One region of the Paenibacillus sp. B2(2019) genome, then DNA from elsewhere that is predicted to be linked to it. Evidence: riboswitches for the same ligand, from Rfam matches in the RefSeq annotation. Region 1 holds a riboswitch; the other holds the start of a gene.

The links. Region 1 has a riboswitch for cyclic di-AMP ahead of PAENI_RS08785 (TrkH family potassium uptake protein). Riboswitches for the same ligand answer to the same signal wherever they lie in the genome.
Region 2: another riboswitch for cyclic di-AMP. It lies ahead of PAENI_RS05790 (hypothetical protein); the one in region 1 lies ahead of PAENI_RS08785 (TrkH family potassium uptake protein).

What each region holds. Positions count from the first base shown of each region.
Region 1 is NZ_VTZR01000011.1:99,179-102,568, forward strand. Features, by position in the region: gene PAENI_RS08780 (potassium channel family protein) at 1-312, opposite strand, end outside; gene PAENI_RS08785 (TrkH family potassium uptake protein) at 326-1,621, opposite strand; cyclic di-AMP (ydaO/yuaA leader) riboswitch at 1,756-1,937, opposite strand; gene PAENI_RS08790 (CPBP family intramembrane glutamic endopeptidase) at 2,252-3,390, shown strand, end outside.
Region 2 is NZ_VTZR01000003.1:44,809-48,198, reverse strand. Features, by position in the region: gene kdpA (potassium-transporting ATPase subunit KdpA) at 1-1,178, opposite strand, end outside; gene kdpF (K(+)-transporting ATPase subunit F) at 1,191-1,268, opposite strand; gene PAENI_RS05790 (hypothetical protein) at 1,395-1,811, opposite strand; cyclic di-AMP (ydaO/yuaA leader) riboswitch at 2,002-2,191, opposite strand; cyclic di-AMP (ydaO/yuaA leader) riboswitch at 2,612-2,777, shown strand; gene PAENI_RS05785 (hypothetical protein) at 2,911-3,390, shown strand, end outside.

The sequences.
Region 1 (3,390 bases):
GATCGAGATCGCCTTGGCTACTACTTGCTTGACTCCAATCTCTTTTAACAAAATCGCCGCCAGAATACTTCGTTCCATATTGTCGCCAATCGCTACAATCCCACAGTCAAAGTTCCGTACGCCGAGCGAGCGCATAATTCCTTCATCTGTAGCATCAGCCACTACCGCATGCGTCAGGTGATCGCTCATTTCCTCCACACGCTCCTCATGGTGATCAATGCCGAGCACCTCGTAGCCCATTTCCATCAACTCAAGTGCAAGGCTTGAGCCAAAGCGGCCTAAACCGATTACTACAAATTGCTGTGCTTTCATTTCGGATTAACTCCTATCCAATAATTATTTTACCTTCTGGGTGCTTATACAATGGTTTACCCTGTTTAGGTCCAAGCGCATACACTAATGTTAATGGACCTAGCCGACCTGCAAACATGGTCAGACAGATCAGAATCTTGCCGAAGATAGACAGTTCAGGTGTCAGCCCCATGGTTAGTCCCACCGTGGCAAAAGCTGAGGTCGTCTCAAATAATATCGCTAAGAAATTACTATCCTCTGTTGTGGACAGTAACATCGACACCGTGAGGACCAATAGCAAAGCGAGTAATGTTAACGTCAACGCTTTATAGATACGCTCCTGCGCCAATCGGTAACGGAACAGTACAACATCTTCACGTCCGCGCAGCATCGCGATTACTGCACCAATCATAATCGTAAAGGTTGTAGTCTTGACCCCGCCACCTGTTGATCCTGGAGATGCACCAATAAACATAAGAATAACCATAAAGAACTGTGAGGCTTGCCGCAGTCCGGCAATATCCACCGTATTGGCGCCAGCGGTTCGGGGCGATACCGACTGAAAGAATGCCGATAATATTTTGCCGCCGAAATTTAAATTCCCCAGTGTGCGCTGATTCGTAAATTCAAATATAAAAATAACCAAAGCGCCGATAAGAATAAGCCCTGCAGTGGTGGAGAGTACAACTTTGCTATGCAAAGATAATTTACGTTTGACACGAAACTCCACCAGATCCGACATGACAATAAAACCAATACCGCCAGAGACAATCAGAAACATCACCACGATGTTCACTAGCGGGTCATATACATAATCGGTTAAACTCCGGAAATCCCCGAAAATATCAAATCCAGCATTATTAAACATAGACACCGCATGAAATATTCCAAAATAAATGGCCTTTCCCAGTGGCATATCAAACGCCCAGCGTAAGGACAGAAGCACCGCTGCACAGCCTTCGATGACCAAGGAATAAATAAGTACTCTCCGGATCAGTCGAACAATCCCCTCCATAGAGCCTTGGTTCATTGCTTCCTGAAGGATCAGTCTGTCCCGCAAGGAAATTTTGCGTTTCATCATCATGGCAAATAAGGTCGCCATTGTCATAAACCCTAAGCCACCAACCTGGATAAGCACCATAATTACGGTTTTCCCAAAAATGGTGAATGTCGTCCCGGTGTCCAGCACCACAAGTCCTGTCACACAGGTGGCCGATGTTGCAGTAAACAACGCATCAATAAAACTCACAACATTCCCACTGGTGCTTGAAATGGGAAGCATAAGCAGCAAGGCTCCAATCAGAATGATCGATGCAAAACCAAGCACCATAATCTGAGGCGGAGAGAGCTTCAGGAACTTTGATTCAGAAACCCTGCGAAACTGTGAAGCCACTACGCTCACCCTCTTATCTAAATTTAAAGAATTCCAACAAAAAAAGCACTGGAAAACCAATGCTACCCTTGGTTCCTGCAGTAAATTAGCCTACGAGGTTAGCTGACGGATTCGGACTGTGCAGGCTGCCCTATTCGTTCCTAGAACGAAATTCACCCCTGATGAATAAAGACAACGCCTATGGCGTATACTCATCTTTTCATTACTTCTTATGGTTCCCCCGTTTTCACCTGAAATTCGGCTATATACAATTGCATACAAATTATATATGTTATTTCGATAAATCACAAAGACACTATTAATGGTGATTCATATGAAAAATGCGGTTTGGAGAGGATGTACCACTAAGAGTGCCTTTTCTCATCACTTTTCCGTGTTTTCCCTGCAATTGCATCGATTTTCATGAAAAATGAAGAAATAATCACCTTAAATTCATGGTATATATTCAGCTACCTATTCTATAATATCTCTATTACCCATAAAAAGAATATACGATGATTTTTGTAACTATCATGGCACTAATACTATAATGGAACATAACATTGTCAGTTTACAAGGAGGCGTTACATGAATCCCGTTGGCCAGCCCTTACAGCAACGTGCCCTCTCCAAGAGGCTCATCATCTCGGGCATTATCGGTCTTATTCTATTTATTATGTTTCAGATTGCTCCCTCGGTGCTAAATAGCCCTGCCGGGGAAGATACTACTGTCATCAGTAAGGCGGAAGCCCGCGACAAAGCCATATCATTCGCAGAACAAAAGCTGAACTACACCAAAGCACCAACCGATCAGTGGAATGTACTGTACGATACGGACTCTTCCTTTTATGGTTATATGTCCCGCGAGAAGCTTTTGGAGGACTATACAAAAAAGAAATTGGATCAACGATATCCTTTTGACATCTTTCGTGTAACACTTAGTCCTTCAGCGGAACAAGAGCCACTGATCTCTGTTGACCTCAATATGTATACTGGTGCAGTTGTCGCTTTCACACAAGGTGCAGAAGGATCAGGTACCGGATTACCAAACAATGTATCCACCAGTGCAAAAGAAGAGGACAAGGGTACTACCTTATCACTTGCACAAAAAGAAAGTCTTGCCCGTCCCTGGCTTCAGGAATGGGATGTAAATCCCGCCAAGCTGCAAATTGAATCGAATACGGGAAACTACGGGCTCGTGTATACAGATCGTTCCGTTCAGATCGGCGAATCCTTACTACACTATTATTTCGATTTCACTGGCGAACAGGTATCCAGCTTTAAAGCAGGATTCACCGCTCCAGCCTGGCATACCTCCTATGTAAAGGACCAGACCTCTCTCGCGGAAAAGTTTACTTTATTCGGCTACGGTTTGCCTACTTTAGCTTTAGGAATTCTGGCACTCATCTACAGCATACTTAGAAGAGAACATACCTCCTTTAAGCGTGGAATATTCCTAAGCTCAGCTTATTTTGTAATCATGATGATCAGCACCTATAATATGCTCCCTGAATCCTCAGGCGAAGGACTCGAGGCTCAGATAACTTCCGTCATAATGTTCATCATTTATGCCTTATATAGCCTCCTAATGTCCTCCCTGCTCTATTTTTCTTTAGTTGGAGGGGACGGCCTATGGAAAAAAGAAGAGGGGATGAACCCATGGCCTCGTGCTAAAGAGCCTGGCTATGGAAAATATGTTCTGGATAGTATCCGGGCTGGATACGTCTG
Region 2 (3,390 bases), on a different contig from region 1:
CACAGGAAGACACCCAGAATCGCATACATCAGCATATTGATCAGTCCGACACCTTTACCACCGAAGACATTGTTGAGCATCATCAGTGCAAGAGGCGTAATGCCTCCCAGCGGCGTCAGCGTATCATGCATATTGTTAACACTACCTGTCGTAGCTGCGGTTGTTACTGAAGTAAACAAGGAAGACTGCGGTATGCCGAAGCGCACCTCTTTACCTTCCATGCTACCTTGTGAAGATTCGATTCCTAGTGCATTGATCGCCGGATTACCTTTTGATTCAGCATAGAAGTTTAGGCTTAATAGCAGAACAAACAAGGTCATCATTGCGGTAAAAATTACCCAGCCCTGACGTTTGTTCTTGGCAAACAATCCGTACATATAAGGGAGCGAAGCTGGCAGCATCCACATAGAGAGAATCTCCAGAACGTTCGTAAGTGGATTAGGGTTCTCAAAAGGATGGGATGAATTGGCCCCGAAGAAGCCGCCACCATTCGTGCCCAGATGTTTGATCGATTCTAAAGAAGCTACTGGACCGATAGCAATTTGTTGTGTTTGGCCCTCTAGTGTAGTGACTTCAAGTGATGGCTTGAGCGTTTGTGGCACATGTAGTCCTACCAGCACCAATGAAACTAACAAAGCTAGCGGAATGAACACACGAATATGTGCTTTGACGAAATCCTCGAAGAAGTTCCCGACTGATTTCCGTCCCGTGATTCCTCTGACAAAGGCAACCGCAACAGAAAATCCGCTCGCTGCAGATGTGAACATCATCATCGTGATGACAGCCATTTGTGAAAAATACGAAAGCCCCGTCTCCCCGCTATAATGCTGCAGGTTCGTATTGGTCATAAAGCTGATCACTGTATTGAATGAAAGCGTCTGTTCCATATCCGTAATTCCATTCGGGTTTAACGGCAATCCCCGCTGCAATCTAAGAACAATGTAACTGAAAGTAACCAATACGATATTTGTTAACACAAAGCTGAGCGCATACTTCTTCCAAGACATTCCGTCCCGTTTTTTCAGGCCGATCAGCTTATAAATTCCTTTTTCCATGCCTCCAAACCATCGATCCGTACGGTTCGGTTCATTAGAAAATACATAATATAAATACGTGCCCATCGGCTTAACCAGCAAGATAAGAATTACGATTACAGCAACTATTTGCAAAATGCCCATGAATGCCCCTCCTTAAAATTTCTCCGGATGAATCAATGCGTAAACCAGATATACAAACAAAAGTAGGGTAACAGCGATTACTAGAATCACAACTTATCCCTCCCTGTATCCTCAACTACACCTGCGCACCAGCGCATAAATCCATAAAACAACCCGTAAATTACAGCTAACGAAGCCACCATATACAGATCCATCATATCTCCCGCACTCCTTCTTTTATCCTTGATGAGGTGATTTATCGATTAGAAAATCAGCATCACCACTGTGAGAATAGATTACATAACTTGCACCAAGTCTTTTATAGACCAATCTAGGATTTATTGAGCTTGTGATTACAAAAATCGGCTGTGTCGTCCAGGTGCGGCACATCTGAATGTAGCGGCAGCATAACGTAAAGCTGCTCTCGAACAGATATACCCGTCCTACCGGGAACGGCGGGCGAAACCAAGTATTCTGATGGCGGGTATCAACTAGAACGACTTGTTCAATCCCCATCTCTTCGAGTAGGGCCTTCTCAGGCAAGTTGTTGGTCAATCCGGCCATCTTAATGCCTCTGAATTTTAGAAGCTTAATAAAATGTTCGCCTGCCTTCGTTGGCGCACATACCAGTACATATTCATTCTGATCTGTCATCTCTTATTCTCCTCAAATGCTTTGCTTGTAAGATCAGAGCTTGATCACCCTGATCTTGAAAGAAAAGCTACCGCTAATGATGAATATAACGACCTCTTCGTGAGGTTTTCCATAAATGCTTTGCTTAAAAAAGCACAGCAAAAAGCCACAAAGGATTCTCCTCTGTGGCTCGCTAGCGGTCACATTGCACTCATCCTCTCTCCATACGCTTACGAGGTTAGCTGTCGGATTCGGGCGGTGAGAGTCGCCCTACCTGTATAGATGCGAGCTCACTCGCACCTTCTACAGGATTCACCCCATAACCGGCTTCCGACTCTCACATCGTCTGCCGATTGTTGGTTCCCCCGCTTTCCTTATCGGAAATTAAGCGGATCAAATATTCGATTGTTGTTGAAACAGGAGTAATCATACCCTTATGCAGGAAGAATTGTAAAACCTGATTGATGCCAAAATAATGCAAATTAAAAACTATTTTCGTATTGGATAGCGCTTACTTGATATCCAATCTCTCTATATCTCTTGTTTACTCGAGTTTTAATCCATTAGCGAAAAGCGGGCATACCATGTGATTTTATTCACCACAAATGTAGAAATCTCAAAAAATCGCCTTTATAGGTAAGAAAACAAGAAGTCGAGATTAAGCGAGGAAGAAGCCCGATAACTCGCAATAAATACCTATTTGGTTCCCTTTTCCGTCGTAGTAGGCAGGATTTGGTTTAAATCGCGCTCAAAAGAACACTTTCTGTTTTTACAGAAACACCTTGAAAAGAGTATGATTCGGGTTGAATCTATTTCACAAAATACATTCAACGCTGAGTTCCTGTATTTGCAGGGAACGGGGGAACCATCAGGCCACATGGCCTACTTGGGGTGAATCCGAAGGAGACTGTCCAAGTCTCACATAGGTAGGGCGACTCTCACCGTCCGAATCCGACAGCTAACCTCGTAAGCGTAAAGAGAGAGACCCTTGATCCGCCACGCTTTGGCACAGGTGTGTGTATACCTGTATTCCAAAACCGCAGCAGAGGTCCTCCTCTTGCTGCGGTTTTTGCGTTACCTGAATCTATAGGGTGATAGCATGCTGGACGGGGTGAAAGGAATGAAACACTATTATTGGGGAACTCAGCAAGGGCTACTTGAGCCGATAAGTCTAAATTATGTTTGCTTTGGAGCGTTGTGGTTCGAAGAGGATCATCACAGAACTATTGTCGGCTATGCTTTTGGTCAGAAGCAGATTGAATCACTTCGCCATTTCAGCAGCCCATCTACCTGTGAATACTGTATGGACCGAACAATTATATACGAAATATATAAAAGTATCCGAGAAAAGCAACAGCTGCAGGATTGGTCAGCACACCAACGTTTTCCGTGGCTCACCGCTTTTAAGGAACCGTGGAAAGATGTTGCTGTCGGTTGGTACGTAATGAGATCCCGCAGCACCTTCCCCTTACATTTATCCGTTATACGCAAACAGAAATTCGGACTATGGCTGGAGCATGCCGCAGTCTGTGAGAATGAAGCTGAAATGCTCGCCTGTATAGAGAAGGCTAACGTCATTCACCATGTAGATCTTAAGCTT